2 regions of the Acinetobacter sp. CAU_H_56 genome follow, and region 2 is predicted to be linked to the other one. Evidence: riboswitches for the same ligand, from Rfam matches in the RefSeq annotation. Region 2 holds a riboswitch; the other holds the start of a gene.
What was found. Region 2 has a riboswitch for cobalamin ahead of AC4MCC_RS04335 (TonB-dependent receptor domain-containing protein). Riboswitches for the same ligand answer to the same signal wherever they lie in the genome.
Positions count from the first base shown of each region.

Region 1: linked by a shared signal. The riboswitch ahead of AC4MCC_RS11875 (TonB-dependent receptor plug domain-containing protein) and the one ahead of AC4MCC_RS04335 (TonB-dependent receptor domain-containing protein) in region 2 are both predicted to bind cobalamin.

Region 1 covers NZ_CM178654.1:2,504,005-2,513,458, forward strand. The annotation lists gene AC4MCC_RS11855 (metal-dependent hydrolase) at 18-896, shown strand; gene AC4MCC_RS11860 (DUF2804 domain-containing protein) at 961-1,953, opposite strand; gene trpB (tryptophan synthase subunit beta) at 2,314-3,558, opposite strand; gene AC4MCC_RS11870 (phosphoribosylanthranilate isomerase) at 3,539-4,183, opposite strand; cobalamin riboswitch at 4,327-4,538, shown strand; gene AC4MCC_RS11875 (TonB-dependent receptor plug domain-containing protein) at 4,577-6,400, shown strand; gene AC4MCC_RS11880 (cob(I)yrinic acid a,c-diamide adenosyltransferase) at 6,496-7,080, shown strand; gene AC4MCC_RS11885 (glycerophosphodiester phosphodiesterase) at 7,226-7,939, shown strand; gene AC4MCC_RS11890 (acyl-CoA desaturase) at 8,364-9,454, shown strand, end outside.
Region 2 covers NZ_CM178654.1:870,690-880,143, forward strand. The annotation lists gene AC4MCC_RS04320 (ATP-binding protein) at 2-3,247, shown strand; gene AC4MCC_RS04325 (HNH/ENDO VII family nuclease) at 3,262-3,870, shown strand; gene AC4MCC_RS04330 (SMI1/KNR4 family protein) at 3,867-4,274, shown strand; cobalamin riboswitch at 5,033-5,174, shown strand; gene AC4MCC_RS04335 (TonB-dependent receptor domain-containing protein) at 5,302-7,110, shown strand; gene AC4MCC_RS04340 (5-methyltetrahydropteroyltriglutamate--homocysteine S-methyltransferase) at 7,456-8,589, shown strand; gene AC4MCC_RS04345 (hypothetical protein) at 8,749-9,042, shown strand; gene AC4MCC_RS04350 (methylenetetrahydrofolate reductase C-terminal domain-containing protein) at 9,152-9,454, shown strand, end outside.

The sequences.
Region 1 (9,454 bases), 1.4 Mb from region 2:
AAAAAGAATGAAAGCAGATGAACGCACCTTTAAAATCTTCCGTACAGCCTGTGGTACGCAGTAATCTTGATTTTAAGCTGAGTGAAATTCCGCGTTACTGGTTTGGTGGCGATCCATTCCTGACCCGTATGTTTGATGCGCTCAGCCTGACTTTTCCGGATGGTGAACGTTATTTCATTCAGAGTGTGCGTCTGTTCCGCGACCAGATCAAAGATCCAGATTTACAGAAACGGGTAGCGGATTTTATCCGTCAAGAAGCCCAGCATGGCATTGCCCATGACAAGATGAATAACCTGATGCGGGAACAAGGCATGCCGGTCGATCAGTTTATTCAGCGCTTAAACAAGATGTTTAAATTTGAACTGGAAAGACGTTCACCTCAATATAACATTGCCATGACCGCTGCGGCTGAGCATATGACGGCCCTCATGGCAGAAACTTTCTATTCTTATAAAGACACCTTGAGAGAAGCGCATCCTTATGTACGCGCCCTATTCGCCTGGCATGCGATTGAGGAAATGGAACATCGTGATGTGGCCTTTGATGTCATGCAACAGGTCGGGGATGTACCAGAAAATCTGCGTAAATTTACCCTGGCGTGGACCAGTGCATTGATGATCGGCTTTACCATTTATCGTGCCAATGTGATGTTAAAGCATGACGGATTTACACCTCGCCAACGTCTACAGATGAATATCCGTGGCCTGCCATGGTTCTTTGGCAAAAAAGGCACGCTGACCCGTATGAGTAAACAGTATCGTGACTGGTTTAAAAAAGACTTTCATCCAAGCCAGCATCCGGTGATTGCGCAATATGATATCTGGATAAAGACGCTGGCTGAAACCGGTGATCCCATTCAGGCTGGAGAAGCACTCTGGCAAGCTGCAGAAGATTGAATATAGAAATCAAAAAGCCTTCAGAATCGAAGGCTTTTTTAGATTTAGAAGTTGGAAAAATGAATTACCATTTAGCATAGTGCTGTTCTAAAAGTCCATATTCATTGACCAGTACAATATCTTGGCCATCTTGCCGGATAGTACCAGATACTTTCGCTTGCCACTGACTAAACTGACTGCCGACCAGACGCAGATTCAGATTTTCATAACGGCGCCAGCCTGTGTGTACATTCAGGTTCAAACAGCCATCTAATGACTGGATGTTCCAGCGTTCGTCAGATTCCTGCTGAAACAATACATCCGCCACAGGATAAATTTTGCCATTTACCCACAAACAGTTTTCATTGCCAAAGCTTTCATTGACGCCGGAAGCGAGATTGATCCCGATACGGTTACGATTGGTATCCCAGAAATTACAAGATAGCCAGAACCAGGCAGTTTCAGGACGCAAAAAGCCGCAGGTATCATCCAGAGAGGCGAAGGTGCGCTCATTAAACTGGATGGTTTCACCCTGCTTATTTACGAAATAACCTTCACAACCCAAAGTGGTCAATTTCTGGGTATAGGTCCAGCCATTGATTCCGGTCGGACTGCACATACTCAGCGGATCTGTACCTGCACAGAAAATTCGGGCACTAAGCTTGATTTCACCATATTTGGTCACATGGATATAACGCACCCCATTGGCATGCTGGATATCAATCTGAAAGGGAGATTTATGAAAATAACTATGATTAAACAATGGCTGTTCATCTAGCACCGTATTGCGCGAGAAGAAATTGATCGCATTCCATTCCTGTACTTCATTGGTGCTATGATTATAGATATAGAAAAAACTGTGCCCGGCCCAAGCAATATCCGCAATCGCAAGGCCAATCGTATAATGCTCGTGTTGAATACTACAGAATTTAAATTTTTTATATTTTAGTTGCTTACGCCATCCCTTGAGTACATCACCATAGGGATTTTTGTACTGGTACGCATTGTAATCAATACTTTTTGGAATTTCCTTGAAACGTCCGTAACGTGGTTGTCCATTTTCCTGAATTAAATCCATTAAGACATTCCATCTCAATCAAAAACTATTTTTGCTTGAAGCTATTATGCCGATTATTGAGATTTGATAAAGAATTTTTTAAAACCGTTCGTCAGTTCTTCCGGCCAATTCTGCTTAAAACAACCCTTTTAATTTTATAGATGAAGAACTGATTTTTTGCTGTTTTATCCAGAACTTGAATAGTTTTTATCCCATTTTTAGCCAGATTGCTTCTTCCTCTTAATCTTTAAAAATTTTCCTATCTATAAAAATAAAAAAATCGTGCTGAATAATCCAACACGATTTTTCTTATTCCACCCTACCCCCCTTTTAGAAAGGAGGGCTTTCTCCCCTCTTTGAAAAGAGGGGCTGAGGGAGATTTTACATCTCAACCATTTCCACGCCATCAATACGGGCAACAGTCATCAAGTCTTTATCACCACGACCAGAAACGGTGGCAATAATGATTTGATCCTTGTCCATAGTCGGAGCGAGTTTCGTTACGTAGGCCATCGCATGTGAACTTTCAAGCGCAGGAATGATCCCTTCGATCTTGGTCAGGTCACGGAAACCTTGTAATGCTTCCTGGTCATTGATTGGCACGTAGTTCACGCGTTCCATATCTTTCAGGAAGCTGTGTTCCGGACCTACGCCTGGATAATCCAGACCGGCAGAAATTGAATGCGTTTCAATGATCTGGCCTTCTTTATCAGACATCAGATACGTACGGTTACCATGCAGTACACCGACGTGACCCGCATTCAGTGGTGCAGAGTGCTTGCCCGTTTCGATCCCTAAACCTGCCGCTTCAACACCATACATTTTCACATCCTGATCGTTCAGGAAAGGATAGAACAAGCCCATTGCATTCGAACCACCACCGACACAAGCAACCAATGCATCTGGAAGACGACCTGCCTGTTCCTGAATCTGACGGCGTGCTTCACGGCCAATAATAGACTGGAAGTCACGAACCAATTGTGGATATGGGTGTGGACCAGCCACCGTACCAATCACATAATAAGTTGAGTCAACGTTAGTAACCCAGTCACGCATCGCTTCATTCATGGCATCTTTCAGTGTTTTAGAGCCACTTTGTACCGGCACGACAGTGGCACCGAGCAGACGCATGCGATACACGTTCATCGCCTGACGCTTCACGTCATCGGCACCCATATACACGACGCATTCCAGACCCAAACGTGCTGCGATGGTTGCTGTCGCAACCCCGTGCTGACCTGCCCCGGTTTCCGCAATAATACGTTTTTTACCCGACAATTTCGCCAGCAAAGCCTGACCAATCGTATTATTTACCTTATGCGAGCCGGTATGGTTCAGGTCTTCACGCTTCAAGTAAATTTGTGCGCCACCCAACTCTTTTGACCATCGTTCAGCATGATATAAAGGACTAGGACGACCTACATAGTAGGCTAGATCACGGTCGAATTCTGCCAGAAACTGTTCATCATCTTTCATGCGGAAATAAAGCTTTTCCAGATCTTGTAAAGCCGCCATCAGAGTTTCTGACACAAAACGCCCGCCATGGATACCGAAATGTCCACGCTCATCCGGGAATTGGGTATAGTCAATCACGGGCTTGTTGTGATTAGTACTTTGCTGATCCACGATGGACTCCTTGCATAAAGCGTTCTATGAGTTGTTGGTCTTTTATACCTTTTGCGGATTCGACACCACCACTAACATCAACAGCATAAGCCTGTGTGGTGTGAATTGCCTGCTCGATATTGTCCGGGTTTAAGCCCCCAGCCAGGATCAAGGGAATATCTAATTGAGGAAAGGTGCTCCAGTCAAAGCTGTGTCCGGTGCCACCTTTTAAATCAGGATGCCAAGCGTCTAACAGTACTGCGCTGGCCCCTGCTGTCTGATAACGTTGAATTTCAGCAACTACGTCCAGATCAGGTTTGACCTGAATCGCTTTATACCAGCGACGCCCAACCTGCTTTGCGATAACCTGACATTGTTCCGGGCTTTCATCACCATGAAACTGCAGAATATCCAGCGGAACAGTTTTTAAAATATCCTGGATTTTATCTGCCGTACTATTAACAAATAAGCCAACCACTTGAATATAAGCTGGCACTGCTTTGGCCAATACTTCAGCTTGTGCCTGAGTCACGCTACGTGGACTCGGTGGATAGAACACAAATCCAATGGCATCACAGCCGGCATTCGCAACAGCTTGGACATCTTCAACTCGGGTGATTCCACAGATTTTGGCACGGGTTCGCATATAGTGTTGGCTCTGATTTACCAAGATATCAAGTAATCTATAAGATTGGGGTGAATCATTGTAATGCAAATCATCGATCTTGCGTAAAGTTCATACGGATTATTCTTGATCTTGATTGTTTAAGTCATAAGCAAACCTTATACTTGCTACAATTTGCAACGAGTCAAGGCCTTAAGGCTTTAGGGAAGTTGGTGCAAATCCAACACTGCCCCCGCAACGGTAAAAAATGAAAAGCTTGTCTTTATAAATCTTCAGGATTTACATCACTGCATCAATATGTGGGAAGGTGGATAAGTAAGTATGAGTTTCAATACTGCATTTAAGTCCGGATACCTGCTTGTTGTGTTCTTTAACTCAATCATTCACGGGGAGTGAATGTATGGAGCACATCTCATGTCTATTCCATTTCAACCTACTGCCTTGGTAGGTGCGATCGCACTTGCGTTGGGTTTTACTTCATCTGTTCATGCCGCCGAGCAAAAAGTTGCAAAAGCCTCTTTAGATACCATTGTAGTCACGGCAACTCGCTCTGCAGAAAACATTGAAAATGTACCTGCGCGAATTTCAGTGATTGAACCTGCGACTCTTGAGCAATCCTCTATTGCTTCATTGCCAAACTTATTGAAAAAAGAGGCTGCTTTAAACGTCGCTCAACTAGGCGGTTATGGACAACAATCCTCTATTTTTATGCGAGGCACAAGCTCGTCACATACACTCGTTCTGCGTGATGGCATGCGATTGAATACTGCTTTAAGCAGTTCAGCTTCTCTCCCTTTTATTGATACTACCGATATCAAGCAAATTGAAATTCTGAAGGGTCCAGCATCAGTTTTATATGGTACAGATGCCATTGGCGGCGTCATTCATATGATTTCTAAAACACCTGAACAATCAGGTGCATTTATAACAGGTGAAATTGGCGAGAATAAAACTTACAAATCACTCGTGGGTGCCGATTTAGCTGAAGATGGTTTTTATGCCCAAATCCGTGGTCAACGCCTGGAAACTGACGGAAAATCTGTTCTAGATGATGAAGATGAAAATTACTCCTTTGACCAAAAAGGTTTCAGCACAAAATTTGGCGTCCACAAAGACCAATATGGCTTATCTCTCGATTACAGCCAAAATAAAGGCACAAGTGATTACAATGCAGGTAGCCTCACTTCACAAGATTTTGAAAATGAAATGGTTAACCTGAGAGGACGAATTAACCTAGGCTCACAATTAGAACTCAATGCTCGCTTATCCCAGTTTGACGATCAATTAGATCAAAATGCTACGAATTATCTAGGTCAGGTCGATTATTCATATAGCACTACTCAAGAAGCAGAATTGTATGCCAAACTCAATCTAAATGATCAGCATCATATTTTACTAGGGACAACGCATAGCAATCTTGATGGTGATGTTCTTTCTTATGGAGTTGCCTACAAAGGTGATGTTTCCTCTCAAGGATATTACACACAGCATCAATATCAATCAGATAAACTCAATACTCAACTCGGCATCCGTGTTGAAGATAACGAGAAATATGGCTCTCATACTGTAGGGCAAGCTGCTGCACGTTATGCAATATCACCTCAACTCAGCGTCTATACGAATATTGGTTCAGCTTTTCGTTCACCAAACTTAAATGAGCTGTACAGTGGTGAATCTGCAAATCCAAATTTAAAAGCCGAAGAAAGTCTGTCTTATGAAATTGGCTTCGACCAGGCCCTCACTCAAAACTCATCTATTTCACTTTCCGTGTATCAAAACGAAGTGGATAACATGATCCAAAAAGTTGATGGCAAGTTAAATAACATCAGCGAAGCAACGCTTCGTGGTGGCGAGCTTGCATGGAACTGGAAACAAGACGATTGGTTCATCGATACTGCTTTTGCGTATGTACAAGCTAAAGATAGCAAAACGAATATTGAGTTAGCTAAACGACCACGTCAAACCCTCACTCTGACCACAGGTTTGGAAAATGAAATTTATGGGATGAGTGCTTCTCTTATTGCCCGTTCCAAGTCAAAAAGCTGGAGTGATTCAGACCATAATCCGGGCTATGCGACCGTCGATTTAAATGCTTACTGGAATATCAACCCACATGTCAAAGTATTTACCAACATAGAAAATGTCGGTGATGTTCGTCATAAGATCGAATACAACTGGAATAATTATTATGTTGATGAAGGCCGACTCGCTTCTGCCGGTGTGACCTTTAAATATTAAACTCGCCCAAATCCAAGCAAATACTTTTGAGAATCATGTCATGCCTATGGCATGATTCTTTTTATTGACAGCATTTAATCATTTAAGGAACTTATATGGGCCACCGTTTAAGTAAGATCTATACCCGCACTGGCGACTCAGGCACCACAGGATTGGGTGATGGCTCACGCGTTGCCAAAGACGACTTGCGTATTACCGCGCTCGGTGATGTGGATGAGCTAAATGCCATCATTGGGGTTTTACGCGCACAAATCGCGGCAAGCAGCATTCAGGATAAAGCGACCTGGGATAAATCTTTAAGCCTGATCCAGCACTGGCTGTTTGATCTGGGTGGTGAAGTGTGTATCCCTGGCTTTAACCTGGTTCAACCAGTCTCGATTGATTTTCTGGAAAATGACATCGATCGTATGAATGAAGCTTTGCCGATGCTGAAAGATTTTATTTTGCCTGCGGGTACTTTAGTTTGCAGTTTTGCTCATCAAGCCCGTGCCGTGTGCCGTCGTGCAGAGCGCAGCGTGATGTCAGTTCACTCACGCGACCAGAATATTCAGGCGACTTCCCTGCAGCTATTAAATCGCCTATCTGACTGGCTGTTTGTGGCTTCACGCACCTTGCAACGTGTTGAAGGTGGTTCTGAGGTGTTATGGCAAAAAAATATCAACGAGACTATTGATCAATAAATCCGCTAAAATGTATTAAATTGCACGGAAAATTCTGCGCCAACAGTATTTGCAACAAAGTGTTTCAGGCGCAGAATATTGCAATACTCCTGTCACAACTCTTCATCATTATGTTTTCATCTTCACTTCTTCAGGTTATCGCAGCATGCGCATAATCGGACATCGCGGTGCGCGTGGGGAAGCACCTGAAAATACACTAGGCGGTTTTCAATATATTCAGGATATCGGGATTCGTGCGGTTGAATTTGACGTACGCCAGCTTAAAGACAATGCCCTCATCATCATGCATGATGATAACTTTGTACGGACTACCGGTTTGCAAAAACCCCTCTACGAATGTAGCCGTCAGGATCTCAGTCAATATAACCACGCAGTGAAATGGTCAGAATGGAACAAGGTCGAAGCGACCCCCATGCTGGATCAGACCTTAACTGTGATTCACAACTTTGACCATATTGAAGTTGAAGTCAAAAGTGTAGCGAGCCAGGCCGATGCCGAAAAAATCACGCTTGAGCTTGAACAGCAGTTACAGGGTTATGAGCGGTCAGTTGTAATCACCAGTTTTGATCCAAAAATCCATCAGGCCTTGCAACAGCAAAATTCCAGTTTAAAACGCGGCCTTCTGATTGAAACAGATGTGAAATATCAGGCAATTGATCAAGCCTTGGAACTTGGTTGCTGCCAGATTGGCTGGATGAATGAACTGGCCAACAAAGATATTATTCAGGCCACACAAGCTGCCGAACTCACCATCAGCGTCTGGACCGTAAATGATGTTAATCGTGCCAAAGAATTACGCGACTGGGGTATTCAGGGTCTCATTACCGATTATCCGAAGCTAATGATGCAACATCTTTAAATGACCCAAAATGCAAGATTCTATATATAGATTATTTTTCTTTAAGCCTTGAAAAATTATTTAAAGAAGCATGCATGTCTGTAATCTTGTTTAACTTTGGGTTACGGGTTTGCTTACAAATTTATTTCTCTGCAATCTAGTAGAAAAAATGAACATTCATTTGACTCATTTTAAGAAAATAAATTTGATTAAAAGCTTCAAAAATCTCAGTGATTTACTCGGAAATCAGAGCCTGTCTAGCCCGTGAAAATGGTAGTTTTCATCCTACTTATTCTGTTACCGATAAGTACAATACAACCGTACAATAATGCTAGTGATGCTCTAGGGGGCGTGCTAATATGAATGACTTAACCGCTGTTAAAATAAACAATAGCGGCCTCTGCTTTTTGTTATACCTTCCCAGGTTCCAGGAGTGCTGTTGGAGATGAATGCTCCCCTACCTCAAGCCCCAATTAACTGGGTCGCTGTGTTTGCTCTGGTAGTTTTACCCATTGTAGCTGTTATCGCGATTCCGTTATATGCGTATCACCATGATTTTAGCCTTGCCGCTTGGATCAGTATGTTTGTTTTGCTCGGCGTTAGTAGCCTGGGGATTACAGCGGGCTATCATCGTCTTTGGGCACATCGTGCTTATGAAGCGACTTTACCTTTAAAAATCATTTTAATGATCATGGGTACCTTTGCGGTGCAGAACAGTATTCTGTACTGGGGTTCAGGTCACCGTACCCATCACCGTCATGTCGATGACGTGGAAAAAGACCCATATTCAATTAATAACGGCTTCTGGTATGCGCACTTGGGCTGGATGCTGCGTGACTACCCTGCTGCAGAGCCAAACTATAAGAATGCACCAGACCTGCAAAACGACAAAGTCGTTATGTTCCAGCACAAATACTATGTGCCTCTAGTCATTGCAGTACATGCTGCGATTCTATTGCCAATTGGCTGGGCTGTAGGCGATGTCTGGGGTGTATTATTATTGGGTGGTCTGGTTCGTTTGATCCTGAGCCATCACGTGACCTTCTTCATCAACTCACTCTGCCATATGTGGGGTTCACGTCCTTATACGGATGAAAACACTGCACGTGACAACTTCTGGTTAGCGATTGCAACTTGGGGTGAGGGTTATCATAACTATCATCACATCTTCCAGTACGATTATCGTAATGGCGTAAAATGGTGGCAATATGACCCAACTAAATGGTTAATCTGGACTTGCTCTAAACTGGGTCTGGCTAAAAATCTGCGCCGTATTCCAAGCTTTAATATCAAAAAAGCTGAACTGGCAATGAAGTTTAAATATGCTGAGCAGGATCTGGCGGTATATGGTCATAATGTCAATGAAGACATTATCAATGTAAAAAGTAAGATTGCTCAGGAATATGAAGCCTTTACTCAAACATTGAATGACTGGGCCAAACTGAAAGAACAGGAAATTCAGGTGAAAAAGGCTGCTGTGGCAGAAAAGATTCACCAGATGGATGACAAACTTAAAGTTGAATTCCAGCTGGTTGA
Region 2 (9,454 bases):
TATGAATAATCAATTTAACCGAAAATTGGTAAGAGAGGAAAGAACAGAAAATTTAGAAAGATCATTATATTCAGCTGAATATATGATCAAGAAAAGTTATCTAACTGACTTACCAAACATGTCTATTCTCCCTACTTTTAATATTGAGCAGATTAATTTTAGTGCAGAAGTTCGTTTATTTAGATTAGAGCGTTTAGTACAAAATAATAAGCAATCAGTATTAGAAAGTTTAGTTGCTATTTACACTGCGCTTGGTAAAGCAGGTCATAGTATTTTCTTTATTTTTGAGAGTAATGGTGATACTACCCAAATTTATATTGGTGTAAAAAGTAAATCGGGAGATTTTGAAGGGCAGAATGCTGGTGAGTTGCTAAAGTCAACATTTGATGGGCAATTCTCCGGTAGTAAATTAACAGGAGTATTAAATACTGAATTAAAGGAAATTTTTCAAACTACCGTAAATCATGAAAAAAATGATTGTAGTGGTGTTACGGCTGTGACTTTGATTCCATCATTATCAGTAGATAATCGAGAAAACTTTATCCAAGGTATGGAGCGATTTATTGATGCTGCTGAAGGAAAGATCTATCAAGCAATTTTTTTAGCAGAAGCGGTCGAGGAAGCTGTTTTACATACTATTCGCCGAGGTTACGAACAAATATATACTCAAATATCACCTTATTCGAAGAATACATTTAGTTATTCAACACAAGAGTCAGAAAATATTGCTCATGTACTTGGTTCAAGCGTAACAGAGACTCTAGGTAAAAGCATTGCTTTAACTGAAACTAAAGGAACTAGTATTTCAAATGGGGTAAATGAAAGTTCACAACAAGGTTCATCTTCTTCCCGAAATAAAGGGGGAGCTGTAGCTAGTGCTGGGGCTGGTATTGGTATGGGAGTTGGTACAGCTATAGCTGGCCCTGCTGGAGTGCTTATAGGTGGGGCAGTGGGTGGAGTAGTTGGAGGCCTTGCAGGAAGTCTATTAGGATCTGACAGTGAAAGTTCATCTCAAACAAAAGGAACTAGCTATACAGAGTCTGAGAATCTTTCAGAAGGAAAAACTAGTACAAATACAAGTTCAACAGCTAATACATCAACGAAAAGTACAAGCAAGGGTACGACATACGGCACAAATCGACAGAGTACTATAGAATTTCAAAATAAATCTGTACAACAAATTCTCAATAAAATCGACCAAAATTTAGCAAGACTCGATGATGTCGAATCTTATGGCGGGTGGAATTTCGCTGCTTACTTTATAGGTGAAACACCTACCGTTTCTCATACTTTAGGTAGTATTTATTATGGTTTAATGAAAGGTGATGATTCGAATTCGGAAGCATCTACTATAACTACTTGGACTAGTGAGGATAAATCATTAATCTTAAAATACTTAAAAAATTTACAACATCCACAATTAAAAGTATCCACGCAATTAAATGTACAAATACCATTTTTAAGCCCGACGAGTTTATTGTCTACCAAGGAAATAGCGTTAACATTAAACCTACCTCATCACTCTACATCTAGTGTAAGTGTTGTTGAAACAGTACCTTTTGGACGATCAATTCAGTATCTAAGTGATATTAAAGCGTTTAATGAAAATGCGATTGATTTAGGAGTATTGCGTCATTTGTGGAAAGATTCTAATCAACCTGTGTTCTTAGAAAATAAGCAATTAACGCAACATACATTGGTATGTGGATCAACAGGATCAGGTAAAAGTAATACTTTATATACAATTTTAAAAAACTTACGCCAGCGGCAGATTCCTTTTTTAGTGATTGAACCTGTAAAAGGAGAATATAAACATGTGTTTGGTAATTATTCAGATGTTTCTGTCTATGGGACTAATCCGAAACATACTGATTTATTGAAATTAAATCCATTTAGTTTTCCAGAGGATATTCATGTCTTAGAACATGTAGATTATTTAGTTGAAATTTTTAATGTATGTTGGCCAATGTATGCCGCGATGCCAATTGTTTTGAAAAAAGCAATTTTATTGGCTTATCAACGGGTAGGTTGGAATTTAGATTTATCAGAGAATATACATAGACAGCAAATCTTTCCGACCTTCACTGATGTGTCATTGACACTGAAAGAGATTATTGAAGATTCTGCTTATTCTGAAGAAGTAAAAGGTAATTATATTGGTTCGCTAGAAACTCGTATTATGTCTTTGACGGATGGATTAAGTGCACAATTATTCACATCAAATGAGATAGATAATTCCATTTTATTTGATCAGAATGTCATCGTTGACTTAAGTCGTGTAGCTTCAGCAGAAACAAAATCGCTTATCATGGGTATATTAGTGATGAAGTTGAATGAATATCGTACGAGCCAAAATTTAGAAATGAATTCAGATTTAAGGCACATTACGATATTAGAAGAAGCCCATCACTTGTTAAAGCGTACAAGTATTGGCCAATCTACAGAATCCAATAGTTTAGTTGGAAAGTCAGTTGAAATGCTCAGTGATTCTATTGCTGAAATGCGAACTTACGGTCAGGGTTTTATCTTAGTTGACCAATCACCGAATGCATTAGATATTTCTGCAATTAAGAATACAAATACTAAAATTATTTTGAGGCTTCCTGAAGAGCAAGATCGCCAAGTGGTAGGAAGTTCTATTTCTCTAAAAGATGAACAATTAGCTGAGATTTCTAAATTACCCCAAGGCGTTGCCATTGTTCATCAAAGTCATTGGTTAGAACCAATATTATGTAAAATTAATTATTTTAACTCGGATCATTCTAAATTTTATTTTGAAAGGTCATTTGAAAATATTTTAACTAAAAAGCAAATTGAACAAGAGATATTGCTCTTTTTATTATTTATCGGTGAACGCTTGCCTTCAGATTACCGACAACCTAATCTAGATTTCCTTCTAGAAAATCTAGTCATTATTTCAGATACGGTAATGAGAATTGAGCTTGGACAGCTTTTACAAGGATGTAAAGATGCTAATTTACAATTGAGTATTAAGAACTTTGCTAAAATTAGTGAATATATTGTAAGAATATTAAATTTAGAGAATAAACTAGAAACATTATTAAAAATATCAGTGGATATAAAAGATTTTGACGAAAAATTAAATGAATTGATCTTTAATGAAGATTTTATTATTAAAAATCAAATCAAGCAGGCCTGTTTGAAATATCTAACTTGTATTGATAGTGGTTATTTAAAAGCTTATCAGACATGGGTAGAACATGTAAATAAACAAAATGTTTCTTGATAAAAGAGAAAATTATGGAATTAATTTCAGTATTGGCTTCTACTCTAGAGAAAATAAGTGAAAGTAGTGCATTGGAGAACACCTGGTATAAAGATTCAGCTATGGACCAGAAAGTTTTCTATGATATAGGACAGTTAGATCGACCATCTTATCTACAAAATAAGATGCATCTGACTGAATTATCGGATGAAGGCAAAGAGAATCTAAGAAATGAAGGATACGGTGAGAAAACATTAGAAGCTATTCGCTCTGAAGAGGAGGCGGATATTTATAATGAGGCTGGGCTAGAATCAAAAGAAATTAATGGTAGGGAATGCTTAGTTCGCTCTGATATAGATTATGAGCAAATTGATGATCGTGGCAGAACAAACCTAGAACGTATGGAAAAGGGATTGTCACCTTTAGATAAAGATGGTCAACCCTTTGAGTTGCATCATATTGGTCAAAAAATGGATGCTCCTTTAGCTGAATTGACTAAGAAAGAACATATTGCAGATGGTAATTACAACATATTACACGAATCAAAAGAGTCTGAAATTAGTCGTCCCGATTTTAATAAGGAGCGTGCAGATCATTGGAAAGCACGTGCAGCAGAAATAAAACAGGAAAGAGCAATCACATGAATATTTTAAAAGATTTTATTAAGTCAAATGCTATTGATGTTATTTCAGTTAGTGAAGAGCAAATTCTTCAAGCACAGCAGATTTTAAAACTTGATTTTGACACAGATTATTTATCTTATTTACAAATTTGTGGGCAATTAGAATTTGAATATTTGGAATTTTATGGATTAGGAGTTAATCCGAATTCACACTTGAATGTCATTAAAATCTATAGTCTATTAAAGGAAAATGATACTTATCCGAAAAAAGCATTGCCTCTTCTAGACCTTGGTGATGGTCACTATTCTATATATGACATAGAAACAGGATCTGTTTTGGAATGGACAAAAGATGGATTAGTGGGTCAATTAAGTCAAGATTTGGAACAGTATTTATTAAATACTTTAAATCAAGTGAAAGCATGAAAAAATTGGTAACTGTCATAAAAGATGTGAGTTAGTACAATTTAAATGATCTAAATATTCAAACTGAATTGATTGTCCCTTATAGACAGTAGTAAAAGTAGCATTATCCTTAAGCAAGCCTACCTGTAGCTACAAAAATCAATCCTACGGATTACTTTTTGGTACGCAACAGGGCTTGTCAGGGGCGACCCCCTGAACCCCAAACATAACTGATTAAATTTAGGGCAGGAACCTATGATTTTTGAGTTATAGTCAAGAGGTGCAAGCATTACTCAAAACAGATATTCCTTTTGATTGATTCAATAATCAAAAAGGCTAGAAAGATATTTAAAAAGTGGTTACATAAGCTTTCTCTATTTCGAAAACATATGTATAGTATTTTTATATTGGTCATTCAGACCACAATAGTTTTTTCGAGGTTCGCATCGCTCGCTTTGGGTTTAGGCCTGGTGAGCAAGATAGACTTTTACAATCCTGTATCGATACTCGCGTTTGGAATCCAATTCGCATCACTGATGTTAACACTCAACGATTTAACAAAATTAATGCTTACAAGAGGAAAATGATGATTAGAAATAATGTATACGTTTGGTTCGGTCAAGGTGAATAGCCACCAATTTTGTAGACATCTTTTAATTAGATATGGAGGTTAAGTTGACCTTAAATATTATTACTTCCTATATTCCTTAGAAAATTTAGCTTTATGAGAGTAATACGAATAATCAGAAAGCGTTTGACTTAGCAAGGACATAGTCTTAGGCTTTGCATCTGCTTCAGGTGCTTCCATAGAGAAGTGAAACTGGGAAGTTAGTACACGTATGTGTAAGCTAACACTGCCCCCGCAACGGTGAATAGGTTTAACCCTTAAGTCCGGAGACCGGCCTGTTGCATAACCTAACTAATGCGGCGGGCGTTAAAGAAGGGATTGCATACTTCAATTATATTGAGTTGGTATTGCTTACCCAAAATCCGTCCGCGTGCTTCACATTTATATTCGCACGGGCGGTGCGAAATTTTGGGGTATACCATGAATCAAATATATACAACCGCTTTAGGTGGTTTGTTAGTCTTATCTCCATTGTCTATGGCAATGGCAGCAGAAAAAACTGTTTTCCAACTTCCTAAAATTAATGTCGTTGCTAACTTGGTTGAGCAAGCAAATACTGATACGTTAGCTGCTGTAACAGTGATTGAACGTGAAGAAATTGAACGTAAACAGTTTAGCTCTTTACAAGATTTATTACGTACGATTCCTAGTATTAGTTATGTCAATACAGGTGGATTAGGTCAGACAACGGGTCTTTCAATTCGCGGTACAAATTCCAATGCTGTATTGGTTATGGTTGATGGGCAAAAACTAGCATCAGCAACAACTGGTCAAACAGCAATTGAACATCTACCAATTGATCAAATTGAGCGTATCGAAGTTGTTCGTGGCCCACGTTCTAGTTTGTACGGTTCTGAAGCTGTAGGCGGCGTTATTCAAATTTATACACGTAAAGGTACTGCAGACGGTATTAAACCTTACGCATCATTAAAATATGGATCACACGAAACTTATGATGCGAATGTAGGTGTTGATATCCGTAAAGAGAATACCTGGGTGAGTGCGAGTTTAGCTGGCCTAAAAACGCAAGGTCTAGATGTTCTTACGTCAAAAACCGAAGAAGATAAAGATGGCTATGAGAATGTTTCTGCATCCTTAAAAGCGGGTCATCAATTCAACAAACTCTTCGCTATAGATGTCAATGCTTTACATGTTCAAGGGGAAGCTGAGTATGATGGTGGAGTGAATCCTGAAAATGAGATTCAACAGAATGTATATGGTGCTGGCTTAACGTTTACTCCAAATGATATTTGGACAAGTAAATTCAATGTTGGCATTAGCCAAGATAAGTACGAGACTTTCGATTCAAATAAAACAACCGGTAAGTTTGATACAGAAAAACAAACTGTTTCATGGTTAAACACGATTGAATTTAATAAAAATCATAGCTTGGTAGCAGGTGTGGATTATCTAAATGATAAAGTAACCAGTTCAACCGACTATGATGAAAAAGAACGTAATAACATTGGTTTGTTTGCACAATATATCGGTCAATTTAATGCGGTAAATTTACAAGCTGCTTTACGTTCGGATGATAATGAGCAATTTGGACAGCATACGACAGGAAATATTGCTTTAGGTTATCAATTTAATGATTACTATAATGCTTATATGTCTTATGGAACGGCTTTCCGTTCACCAACATTTAATGATCTTTACTATCCTGGTTACGCGAATCCAAATTTAGAACCTGAAGAATCTGAAAATATTGAAATTGGATTCAAAGGCTCGCAGTTATTAGATTGGGAACTTATTGGTTTTGTAAACAAAATTGATAACCTGATTGCCAACCAAAATAACGGACAAGCAAAAATTAAAGGTATTGAACTCGGTCTGGGGCAAAATTTTGATGCTTTATCATGGAATGTAAACTATACCTACCAAGATCCGGAGAATCAAAATCCAAATGCTAAAGGTAAACAACTAACATTTAAGCCTGCACAATTATTTAATGCGAGTCTCGATTATAAAGTTGAAGATTGGACAATTGGTGGCTCGGTACATGCAGAAGAAAAGCGTTATACAGATGCACTAAACACAGCAAAATTAGCAGGTTTTGCAATCGCGGATGTGCGTGTAGCGTACCAAGTAACACCTGAATTTAGTGTACAAGCTAAATTAGCAAATATGTTTGATAAAGAGTATTACACCAACAACTCTTGGACCGGTGATGTTTATCGTCAAGATGGTCGTACTGCTTGGGTGACCTTGCGTTATGCGATGAAATAATAATTCGTATTGGAAACTTAGGGAACTTCATTTATACGTGAAAATTCTTCAGTCAAAGCTTATGTGGTAATAGATTTAATTCATTGTTATTGTTGGTTTTTTTATGGTTGGATTCTATCCAAACTTACCTAAGAAAACACCATTACAGTCTTGTTGTTATACCTTCAATACTCCCATTTTGAATGTAATGCACCTGAAAGCCAGACGATTTGTCGTCTGGTTTTTCATTCATAGCTACAAAATACTGGAAAGACATCTTTTTCCGTTGGGAAGTATATCCATCAACGACAATTTTATTTTTTACAAAATGTGCTTTTCAGAAGTCATTTTTCATTTGGTTTATTTATGCAAAGTAATACATCTCTTAAAGCGAAGGCTCAATATGCGAATAATAAAGTGGAACATATCGGTAGTTTTTTAAGAGCGTTGAAACTCAAAAAAGCACGTTACGATTTTGCTGATCGAGTGATTTATGAGGAAACTTTAAGACAAGTTGAAGATGCAGAAATTGACAATCTGATTGATATTCAGCTTGATCTAGACTGTACCGTTATGACAGACGGTGATTTTCGCCGTACTTGGTGGCATTTCGATTTTCTTGAGCAATTGCAAGGCATAGAAAGCTACAAAGTACGTGATGGATTGAAATATAAAGATGCGATCAGTAAACCGACTGATATCCGTGTCACAGGGAAAATTGCTTGGTCAGAAGAACATACAAGTCTGATTCATTATCGTTATCTACATAAAGCAATTGAAGGTTTTGCAACTGCTAAATATTGCATACCAAGTCCAACTATGTTGCTTTTTCCACACTTAAGAAACAATCGGTTCTATGCAGATCGTATCAATGACTATATTGCAGATATTGGGCAATCTTATCGAGAAGCAATTCAAGCGCTTTACCAAGAAGGTTGTCGATATTTACAACTGAATGATGAGTTTTGGGCCTATTTAAGTGATGAAGAATATAGAGCAACTGAAATCACTTCTGGTATGTCAGATCATGACTTAGCAATGCTAGGTGTAGAAATACTCAATCTTGCACTCAAAGATAAACCAGAAGATTTATTTATATCGTTGCATATTGACCGTGGCAACTTTAGTTCGAGCTGGTTGTATCAAGGTGATTATCACTTTATCTCTACATATATTTTCAAACAGTTGACCAATATCGATCGTTACTTATTGGAATTTGATACAGATCGGGCAGGTGGATTTGAACCTATTGCGCTACTCAAAGGCACACAAACAGAAGTATTTTTGGGCTTAGTCTCTTCGAAAAAAGAGTATGTGGAAAGTGAAGATGACATTTCACAGCGTATCCATGACGCAACTCAATTTTTACCCATTGAGCAATTAGGGCTGTGTTTACAGAGCGGTTTTGCTTCAACGGAAGAGGGCAACAAAATTTCCTATGATACCCAGTGGGAAAAAATTAAGTTAATGAATAAGGTCGCAAAAAAGTTCTGGCCTTAATTTCATCATTGACGTCTTGTAAAAGTGATCAGTCAAAGTATGCGTATTATTGCCTTGGTAATAACTGTAAATGCTTTAATTAATCCTTTTGCAAGATATTCAAATTAATCAGTATGTTTAAAAGTTTTAAGTAAGTTATCCAGTGGTTTGAGAGTAAAGATGTTAAAGGATAAAGAGTTTATTGGTCGAGTATGTCGAATGACAAATACCAATAACCCAATTGATTTTAGTGTGTTAAAGGTAATACGTTCTACGGAAAGTAGTATTCTAGGTTTCGAGATATCTAGAAAAAATACAAATGGTGCTCAATCAGAAACGGCTCTAAAAGATGATGTGAAATTTCAGGATCATGACAATTGGATAAGCGGTTCTGATCTGATCATTCAGCTACTTGAGCAAAAAATTAATACGCTTAGGCGTCAAATTAAAATCAGCTCAGCTAAAAGAAAATAAAGAATGTGAACAGGAGAGAACATTCAAATTGTATTTATCTACAATGACATGTTCTTTCCTGAATTTTAAATAATGTTTTAGCTTTAGGATATTTGGTTAATCAAGGGACATGCTTAATTTTTTTCAACACTTAGAACATTATAAATTTTGTATTTTAGTTGAATATTTGACTTCATCTAAAACTCAACATGTAGCACAAGATATTGCGGGTTTCTCAGCTTTTATTGCAATTGCTGACCGTGTCCATTCAGACCATGATATGGCACCGCTTGAGGCTAGTCAGCATTATTCAAAATCGAGCGATAAAGTTCTGCATTTTTCTGGGAAAGATCGAGATATTCAGGATTTTGAATTATTTTTAGATCAAGCCAAATCAGCCAATATTAAGAATCTTTTATTGCTGACAGGCGAT